DNA from 2 places in the Allobosea sp. 05T439 genome. Region 2 is predicted to be linked to the other one. Evidence: predicted binding sites of a transcription regulator. Region 2 holds the regulator's gene; the other holds the start of a gene.
The links. The regulator LexA, encoded in region 2, represses DNA repair genes until DNA is damaged. The targets are predictions, from matches to a motif close to TGTTCNNNNTGTGTTCNG.
Positions count from the first base shown of each region.

Region 1: AC1DIO_RS00440 (ImuA family protein) is a predicted target of LexA. The motif match lies at 2,126-2,143, and genes of this name have one in related genera.

Region 1 covers NZ_JBFTKP010000001.1:105,957-111,065, forward strand. Annotated here, with positions in the region: gene AC1DIO_RS00435 (Y-family DNA polymerase) at 1-1,262, opposite strand, end outside; gene AC1DIO_RS00440 (ImuA family protein) at 1,282-2,109, opposite strand; gene phnC (phosphonate ABC transporter ATP-binding protein) at 2,335-3,153, shown strand; gene phnD (phosphonate ABC transporter substrate-binding protein) at 3,225-4,142, shown strand; gene phnE (phosphonate ABC transporter, permease protein PhnE) at 4,235-5,109, shown strand, end outside.
Region 2 covers NZ_JBFTKP010000012.1:128,613-133,809, forward strand. Annotated here, with positions in the region: gene AC1DIO_RS16200 (ComEC/Rec2 family competence protein) at 1-1,517, shown strand, start outside; gene AC1DIO_RS16205 (hypothetical protein) at 1,624-2,091, shown strand; gene lexA (transcriptional repressor LexA) at 2,085-2,789, opposite strand; gene AC1DIO_RS16215 (molybdopterin molybdotransferase MoeA) at 2,871-4,082, opposite strand; gene moaC (cyclic pyranopterin monophosphate synthase MoaC) at 4,079-4,567, opposite strand; gene trpC (indole-3-glycerol phosphate synthase TrpC) at 4,564-5,197, opposite strand, start outside.

The DNA of each region.
Region 1 (5,109 bases), on a different contig from region 2:
CAGCGGAAACGCGTCGGCGGTCCGTCCGGAATTTCGGCCAGGACCTCGATCGGCTCAGGCCGCGACAGCAGCCGCAGGGGCCGTTCCGGGGCAGCGCTCGGTGCCGGCCAGTCTGGGGAAAGGCCGAGCCGTACAAGCTCGCCATGCCGCAGGGCGGGCACCGCCAGCGCCGCACGCTCGGGATCATGGCTGTCCTGCGCCAGGAAACGCCGCACGCGATCCGGGCCGATCCGGGCCGCGATCGCATCGGCGACCTCCGTCAATGCCCGCTCGGCGGCGGCTTCGTCGGGCTCCTCCTTCCCCCCGGCGGCGAGCGTTCCCTGATCGACGGCGAAAGGCTCGGTCGCACCGGCCGAGAGCCGGATCAGGTCGAAGCCGAAGCCGGGATCGAGCGGGTCCGCCAAGGCATCCAGCTTCAGGGCGAAGAGCCGGTCGAGCGCAGCCGGATCGCGCAACGGCATCCCGGTCTCGATGCCGAGACGGCGCACGGCCCCGTCACTGCGGAAAAAGCTCGCCTCGAACAGTCTTGCGCCTTCGCCCCGCGCTTCCAGCATGCCGGCGAGACTTTCCTCCAGGCCGGCCAGGGCGGCCCGGATACCGGCCTCATGCGCCAGCGGCTCGGCAAAACGCCGCTCCGCCATACAGTCCGGCAGCGGTCGTCGCGGGGACAGCGCCTGCGGCAGGCGGCCAAGCGCCTGGTCGAGCCTGTCGAGCAGGTCGCGGCCGAAACGGGCGGCCAGCGGCGCGCGCGGCCGCGTCTCCAGATCGGCGATATGGGTGAGGCCCATGCGCGCGAGCCCGTGCTGCCGTGCCGCCTCCAGTCCAAGCGCCGCGGTCGGCAAGGGCCACAGGGCCTCGCTCTCCCCGTCCGGCGGCACGATGCCGCCGCGCCCATAGCGCGCGACACCCCAGGCGGCGCGCGCCGTCCCGGCAATGGCGGCGCGCAGCGTAAAGCCCTGTCGTTTCAGCCGAAGCAGGCAGTCGCGGCCAAGCGCGGCCTCGCCGCCAAAGAGATGGGTGCAGCCCGAGATATCGAGCAGCAATCCATCCTCGCCATCGAGCGCGACCAGCGGTGTATAGCGGTCGCACCAGTCGGCAACGGCGTAGAGCAGGGCCGCATCGGCCGCCCTGTCCTCCTCGACCACGACCAGCCGCGGGATCATCGCCCGCGCATCGGCCAGCGCCATGGTCGCATGAAGGCCGAGACGTTCGGCTTCGGCATCGAGGCTCGTCAGCCGGAAGGCGCCCTTCGCCTTGCCCACCACAACAAGAGGACCAGGATCATCCGCTGGCCCGCCGGGCTGCGGGCCAGGCCTCTGCGATATTGCCCGAACGGATGCGCCCTGGCTGCGTCTGATCCGGTCGATGGGCAGGCGCGGGAACCAGAGCGACAGGAAGCGGCTCGCGGAAGCTATACGCATGACTGTCCCACTCCATCACCCACTGCCCTGTCGCCCCATGCCGGTTGCGCAGCACCGTGACCGCAAAACTCGGCCGGCCCGGCCCATGCGCTCTCATCCGCCCCTCCGAAGGCGCCGCCGAAACCGACCAGCGGATCGTCGCCGCGCTTGGAGCAGGACTGCTTCCCAGCCGCAGGAGAAAAGCCGTCGCGCCGGCATCCCGCGCCGCCAGGACGAGACGCCGGCTGGCCGTGAGATCGAGGCAGGCCGGCGCACCTTCGAGCTCGATCACCACCGCGCCGATACCCGAGCGCGGGTCATTGCCGCGCGGAAAGGCGTCGCCCGCCGCCTTCAGCACGGCAAGCGGATCGCGCCCCCGCACCGCAAGCACCCGGTCGGGATCGAGCCCGAACGCTGCAAGCCCCGGCGCATAGAGTTCGCCCCCTTCCGCGCCGGCGGAATCCTGCCGCAGCCAGACGACCGGCCGCCGCTCCAGCCGCGCGATCAGCCCGGCGACGAAGCCCGTCGCCGCCGGAGCCTGATGCGCCGCAGCCACGATCTCGTGCAGGGCATGGCGGCGCAGCGGCCCCAGCGCCGCATCGGCCGCCGCGTGGCCAAGGCTGAAGCTCGCCTCCCCGCCCAGCGAGACGGAGACGCTTTCCAAACCGGCAATGCTTCGCCGCAGCGCGGCGACGGCATGATCGCTCACGTCTTGGCACTCCAAATGTTCCTATTTTGTTCTTTATGACTCCGCCGCCTCAGACGAGTCAACAGCCTCCGTGACGCCCCGCCCCATAGCCCCCGATCCTGCTGTCACGGCCCTGTCATCTGTCGCCGATACCGGTTTGCGCACTGCAAGAGAGCATGAGCTCCGGACTGCGCCTCGCCCATGTCCGGATGTCGCCATGCTCGCTCCTCGATGGGAAGACCGTTCATGCTGCGTATCGAAGGCCTGACCAAGCGCTTCAGCGGCAAAGCCGCCGTGGACAATGTCTCGCTGTCGATCCCGAAGGGCGAAATGGTCGGCGTCATCGGCCGCTCCGGCGCCGGCAAGTCGACCCTGCTGCGCATGATCAACCGCTTGGCGGAGCCGAGTTCCGGCCGCCTGATCAGCGACGAGCGCGATGTCACCGCATTGAAGGGCGCCGAACTGCGCGCCTGGCGTCGCGACACCGCGATGATCTTCCAGCAGTTCAATCTCGTCGGCCGCCTCGACGTGCTGACCAATGTCCTGCTTGGCCGGCTCAATCACCGCTCGGCCTTCCTGACGCTGGTGAAGAGCTTCTCGCCGGACGACAAGATCCGCGCCATCGCCGCACTCGAGCGTCTCGACATGGGCCATCTTCTGGCCCAGCGCGCCGAGACCCTCTCGGGCGGCCAGCAGCAGCGCGTCGCGATCGCCCGCGCCCTGGTCCAGGAGCCGAAGGTCATTCTCGCCGACGAGCCGATCGCTTCGCTCGATCCGCGCAACACCCAGGTCGTGATGGATGCGCTCTTCCGCATTAATCGCGAGGACGGCATCACCGTGATCTGCAATCTGCATGATCTCGATATCGCGGCGAAATATTGCGACCGACTGATCGGCATGGCCGCAGGCAAGGTCGTGTTCGACGACGTGCCGCAGGCGCTGACCCGCGAGATCGCGGCCGAACTTTACGGCATCGAGGCCAAGGATGCCGGCGCCGAGGCGCTCGACGCGCTCGATGCCATCGCCATCGCCGAAGCCAAGCGCGCCAAGCAGACCGCGGCCTGAGCCGGGTTCAAGCCCGGCCAGGACCGCTCACACCTGAAAAGACCGCCAACAGCCTTCAACAGGAGCAAACCATGCTAACCCGTCGTCATACCCTCACGCTCGCCGCCGCCGGCCTGGCCGCGACGCTCGCCGCTCCCGCCTTCGCGCAGGACTGGAAAGCCAAGTATCCGGAGCTGATCTTCGCCATCATCCCGTCCGAGAACGCGTCTGGCGTCGTCGAGCGCTACACCCCCTTCGTCAACTACCTCGCGAAGGAACTCGGCACCAAGGTGACGCTGCGCATCGCCAACGACTATGCCGCGATCATCGAAGGCCAGCGCGCCGGCAACATCCATATCGGCATGTACGGCCCCGCCTCCTTCGCCCGCGCCCGCATGACCGGCGCCAAGGTCGATGCCTTCGCGATCGAGACCAATCTCGACGGCACCAAGGGCTACCACTCCGTCTTCTACGTGAAGAAGGACTCGCCCTATCAGAAGGTCGAGGACCTGAAGGGCAAGAATCTCGGCCTCGTCGATCCCAATTCCACCTCTGGCAACAATGTGCCGCGCTTCGTGCTCGACGGCATGAAGATCGAGCCCGAGACCTTCTTCGGCAAGGTCGTCTATACCGGCAGCCACGAGAACGCGGTCATCGCGCTCGGCCAGGGCACCGTCGACATCGCCGCCAACTGGTGGAACGACGAGCAGGAATCCAACCTGCAGCGCATGGCCCGCAAGAACATGGTCAAGGCCGACGATTTCCGGATCATCTACAAGTCCGAGCAGATCGTGAACTCGCCGATGGCCTATCTTTCCGACCTGCCGGAGCCGCTCAAGGCCTCGATCCGCGACGCCGTCCTCAACCTCGCCACCAAGGACAAGGTCGCCTTCGACAAGATCTATGAAGGCAAGCAGGGCCCGCTCGTCGCGGTCGACAACAAGGCCTACGACCCGATCATCGAACTGAACAAGTTCGTCGACGCGCTCCGCAAGAAGAAGTCTTCGTAAGCGCTTACCCGCCGACCGTCATGGCCAGGTTTGTCCCGGCCATGACGGAGTGGCGTCCCGCCGCGACTGGCGAACCCCGCGACGGAACCAACATGCCCCTGACGATCGATCGCAACGACCCCACCATTCGCGGCCATGCCGATCTCTATCGGCGCGAGATGGGCGCAAAGCGCCGCCAGGCCCTGCTCGGCGCCGCCATCTTCATCGCCTGCGTCACCCTCTCCGCGATCGGCTCGGAGGTCGATCTCGCGAAATTCGCCGCAAACGCCTGGCGTTTCCCGAAATACATCCTCGAGACCCTGCCGACCCTGCACCTCGCCACGCTCGGTGCCGATCTCAAGGAATGGTACTGGGGCCTGAACGGCTGGCTGAAACTGCTCTGGCAAACCCTGTTGATTGCCTATGTCGGCACCGTGCTGGGCGCCGTCGGCGGCTTCCTGCTCTGCTTTTCCGCCGCCGCCAATCTCGGCCGTGCCGGCTGGCTGCGCTGGGCCACCCGCCGATTCCTCGAATTCTGCCGCACCGTGCCGGAGATCGTCTTCGCGCTGATCTTCGTCATCGCCTTCGGCCTCGGCCCGCTGCCGGGCGTGCTCGCCATCGCGATCCACACCATGGGCGCAATGGGCAAGCTCTTCTCCGAGGTGGTCGAGAACATCGACATGAAGCCGGTCGACGGCCTCACCGCGACGGGCGCGGGCTGGTGGCAGACGATCCGCTTCGCCGTCGTCCCGCAGGTGCTCTCCAATTTCGCCAGCTACGCGCTGCTGCGTTTCGAGATCAATGTCCGCGGCGCCTCGATCATGGGCTTCGTCGGGGCCGGTGGCATTGGCCAGGATCTGATCGAGGCCATCCGCAAATTCTACTTCACCGATGTCAGCGCCATCCTGCTGCTGATCATCGTCACCGTCATGCTGATCGACTACGGCACCGAGCGTCTGCGCCACGCCCTGCTCAGCCTGGAGCACCG
Region 2 (5,197 bases):
TCGCGATCGAGGCCGGACGAAGAAGGCTGTTTCTCTGGCTGCCGGTGCTGATGGGAGCCGGCATTCTGCTCTATTTCGCGGCTGATCGCGAGCCATCCTTCTGGGTCCCGCTCTCCGGCTTTGGCGTCTCCGCTGCGATGGCAGCGCTGTCGCGCGCCCGACGCCCGGTCATGCTCGCTTGCGTCGGCCTTGCTGCCATCTTCGCCGGCTTTGGTGCCGCGGCCTGGCGCACGGCGACGATCGCAGCACCGATGCTCGATCGAATGCGCGTGGGACAACTCACCGGCTTTGTCGAATCGGTCGAGGCGCGCGACGCCGGCGCGCGCCTCGTGATCCTGGTGACCGGCATTGCCGGGGTGGAGCCTGAACGCCTGCCACGGCGGGTTCGGGTCAACGTCAAAGGTGGTTCGGTTTCGCCGGGCGATCACATCGCTGCCGTCGCGCGCCTCCTGCCGCCGCCCGGTCCAGTGCGACCAGGTGGCTACGACTTCGGGCGCGACGCCTTCTTCCGAGGGCTTGGTGCAGTCGGGACCATCCCCGGAAAGATCACGCTCGCCCCACCACCCTTGCAGCCACCGCTCGAGCTTCAGATACGCGCGACGGTCGACCGGGCGCGCAATGCCCTGACGGAGCGCATCGCCGGGATCGGGGGAGGGCAGGCTGGCGCGATGGCGGCGTCGTTGGTTACTGGCAAGCGCGGCCTCATCACGGAGGCGACCAATATCGACCTCCGCGCGGCCGGAATCTATCATATCATCTCGATCTCGGGCCTTCACATGGTGCTGGCCTCCGCCACGATCTTCGGCCTGGTCCGTGGCCTGCTGGCGCTATCGCAAACGCTGGCATTGCGCTGGCCCATAAAGAAACTCGCCGCCCTGGCCGCGATGCTCGGCGCCACGGCTTATTGCATCTTCTCGGGAGCCGAGGTCGCGACGGTGCGCTCGCTGATCATGACATTGGTCATGCTCGGTGCGATTCTCGTCGATCGCCCGGCGCTCAGCATGCGCAATCTGGCTCTCGCTGCGATGATCGTTCTGCTGCGCGAGCCTGACGCGCTGCTTGGTCCAAGCTTCCAGATGTCCTTTGGCGCTGTCGCGGCGCTGATCGCCTTTGCCGAGCGCTGGGAGGATCGCGGCCACTCCGAGGCGCCGGCGAACCTGCCTTGGCCGCTACGGCCGATCTGGATCGCGGTGGTCGGGCTCACGGTCACGACCGTGCTGGCGACGGTCGCAACCGCACCGTTCGGTGCCTATCACTTCCAGACCTTCAACCCCTTCGGTCTGCTCGGCAATGCGCTCGCCTTGCCCTTCGTTTCCCTGATCGTCATGCCTGCCGCTGTCTTCGGCGTGCTCGCCTATCCCTTCGGCCTGGATTGGCCGGCTTGGGCGCTCATGGGAGTCGCTTCGGACTATGTGCTGCAATCCGCGCGCTGGGTTGCGGGATTCGACCACTCCGCGGTGATCATTCCTGCATTCGGGGCCGCGGCGCTCGCATGCTTTGCCGCTGCGCTTCTCTGAATCACGCTCTGGACGACACCGCTGCGCTTCCTGGCCGTCGCCCCCCTGATCGCGGGACTGCTCGTGGCAGCGAAGCCCGACAGGCCCGACATCCTGATCGAACGCGATGGTTCCGGCATCCTGGTCCGCGGGGGCGATGGTCATCCTGGCGGGGCAACCGAGCCGCTTCGTGCTGCAGCAATGGCTGAACGCAGATGGCGATAATCGCCGGACTGACGACAACAGCCTGCGGGAAGGCGCGGCCTGCGACACGTTGGGTTGTGTCGTCCGCAGCAAGGATGGACGAAGCGTTGCCTTTGCACGTGATCGCCTGGCCATCGTCGAGGACTGTCGGCGCGCCGATCTCGTCATCACGCCGATTCCGTGGAACGCTCCGTGCGCAGCACGACTGATCGACCGCAGGGCATTGTCGCGCGATGGCGCGACCGCCCTTGTCGGCAACAAGGGCGGCTGGCGCGCCCATCTATCAGAGCAGGATGGTGTCGATCGTCCCTGGAGCCGCAAGCGGGAGCGGCCTGCAAGCACGCCGGCTTTGCCGCTGGCGGCTGTCGAAGAACACGAGCCGCTTCAGTAGCGCCGCATCAGGTTGACCAGGCGGCCCTGAATCTTGACGCGGTCCGGTCCCAGCACCCTTGTCTCATAGGCGGGATTGGCAGCCTCGAGCGCGATCGAGGAGCCGCGCTTGCGCAGTCGCTTCAGCGTTGCTTCCTCGTCATCGATCAGAGCCACGACGATATCCCCGGTATTGGCCGTGTCCTGACGCTTGATCACCACCGTATCGCCGTCGAGAATGCCGGCTTCCACCATCGAGTCGCCGCGAACCTCGAGGGCAAAATGTTCACCGGGGCCAAGCATGTCGGCAGGCAGTGCCACGGTATGGCTGCGGCTCTGGATGGCGGAAATCGGTGTACCGGCGGCAATCCGCCCCATGACCGGAATCGCAACCGTGGAGCGCACATCTTCGTCCGGGGGCGGTGCGATCGGCCGGACCTTGCCAAGCCCCCCTTGGACGACGGAGGGGCTGAACCGTCCGCGCGTCGCCTGAGGGCCGCCGGCCCCTTCGGGCAGCTTTATGATCTCCAGCGCTCGGGCTCGATTGGGAAGGCGGCGAATGAACCCGCGCTCCTCCAGCGCCATGATCAGGCGATGGATACCGGACTTGGAGCGCAGATCGAGCGCGTCCTTCATCTCGTCGAAGGAGGGGGGCACCCCTGTCTCGCGCAGGCGTTCCTGGATGAAACGAAGCAGTTCGAACTGTTTGCGTGTCAGCATGGTTCCCGCCGGCGCTCTTTGTATGGAATCGAAACAAAGCACGAACACCATACAGGTTCGCGTTGTGTTCCGCAAGCGCGCTCAGCGTAGGCGGATGATCCGGCAGTTGTCGCCTTTGTTTGCCGGCGCAGCAAACGATTCGCGAATGAGTAGCGCGTCGGCGCGGGCAAGAGTGGCCAGCATCGACGAATCCTGCTTGGCGAAGGGCGTTGCCAGCCATCCTTCCGGAGTGAGCGTCAGTTCCGACCTCATATAGTCTCGCCGCTCATCATTTGCCGGCAAATTTCTTCCGACGATTGCAGGCTCACTCAGATCGCGCTCCGGTTCCGGTACGCCCAGGAGGGTCCTGAGCAGGGGCACGACGAAGAGATGTCCGCAAACGATGGACGAGACGGGGTTTCCGGGCAGGCCGAGCGCGACCATGCGGCCGAGGCGGCCCATCATCATCGGCTTGCCCGGCCGCATGGCGATCTTCCAGAAGCCGAGCGCCATGCCTTGACCGATCAACGCTGCCTGGACGAGATCGTGCTCACCTACCGAGGCTCCTCCGAGGGTGATCAGCACATCGGCATCGGCCTTCCGTGCCTGGCCAATCTTGTCGGCGAGATCGGCATGATCATCGCGGGCAATCCCGAGATCGAGCGCCGTGCCGCCGGCCTGCTCGACCAGCGCGGCGAGCGCAAAACTGTTGGACGCGACGATCTGGTCGGGTCCAACCGGCTCGCCGGGCTGGACCAGTTCGTCGCCAGTCGCGAGGATCGCGACCAGTGGCTTCCGACGCACAGTGAGCATGGGGTGGCCCATGGCTGCCGCGAGGCCGAGGCTCGCACTGTCGAGCCGGCTGCCGGCGAGAAGCAACACCTCGCCCTCGGAGAAGTCCAATCCTGCCTGACGAACGAACTTGCCGCGCTCGGCGTCCTCGCGCACGCGGATCGTCGCAGTGCCGACGCCGTCCGCATTCTCCTGAATCAAGATCGTATCGGCGCCCTCCGGAATCGGAGCACCGGTGAAGATGCGAACAGCCTCATTGGAGCGGACCATCCCTGAGAAGGAACGACCGGCAGCCGATTCGCCGATGACACGCAATTCATTTGCCGGCGCAATATCGTCTGCGCGAACGGCGTATCCGTCCATTGCGGAGTTGGCAAAGGGGGGCTGGGTCCGAAGCGCCTGCAGGTCGGCGGCGAGCACGCGCCCTACGCATTGTGCGAGTGGCAGGGTTTCTGATGGTGTCGGTGCCGGAACGCTGTCGATTAGCGCCTTCAGGGCGACGGGGACGGGCGTGAGGCTCATCGCGCAGTTTCCGGGAGATCGAAGGTGCCGGATTTTCCACCTGACTTGTGGACGAGCCTGATGCCTTCGATCCGCATCGCCCGGTCGACCGCCTTGACCATGTCGTAAACTGTGAGGCAGGCGACGCCGACAGCGGTCAACGCCTCCATCTCGACGCCGGTCTGTCCCTTCATCTTGACCTCAGCGCTCACGCGCACCCCGGGCAATGTCTCGTCCAGGGTGAGGTCGACGCTGATCTTGCTGATCAGCAGCGGGTGACAGAGCGGGATCAGTTCATGCGTGCGCTTGGCGGCCATGATTCCAGCCAGGCGCGCCGTGCCAAGCACGTCGCCCTTCTTGGCGTCGCCATCGCGCACGATCGCCAGGGTCCCGGGCTGCATGACGACACAGCCCTCGGCGACAGCGATGCGCGAGGTCTCCTCCTTGTCGCCAACATCGACCATATGGGCCTGGCCGCTGGCGTCGAGATGGCTGAGCTTGCTCATGCTGCGCTGCGCGCAGAACCGGTCAGGAGATCACGGGTCGCAGCGGCGACATCGTCCTGCCGCATCAGGCTCTCGCCGACGAGGAAGGTGTTGACGCCGGCGCGCTGCAACCGTGCGATGTCGGCATGACTGAAGATGCCGCTCTCGCCAACGATGATGCGGTCCGCGGGGACGCGCGGTGCAAGTCTCTCGGTGACGGCGAGATCGACGGCAAAGCTGCGAAGGTCGCGATTGTTGATGCCGAGCAAGGGGCTGTCGAGCTCGAGGGCGCGATCGAGCTCAGCTTCGTTGTGAACCTCGACCAGCACGTCGATGCCGAGTGACTTTGCCGCCTCGTTCAGCGCGCGGGCTGTCCCGTCATCGACGCCGGCCATGATGATCAGGATACAGTCGGCGCCCCAGGCGCGAGCCTCGAAGACCTGATAGGGGTCATAGAGGAAATCCTTGCGCAGGGCGGGCAGGCCGCTTGCCATGCGCGCCTGCTGCAGGAATTCCGGCTGTCCCTGGAAAGAGGGGGCATCGGTCAGTACGGACAGGCAGGCCGCGCCGCCATCGGCATAGGCGCGTGCCAGCGATGGCGGGTCGAAATCGGCGCGGATCAGCCCCTTGGACGGGCTGGCCTTCTTGATC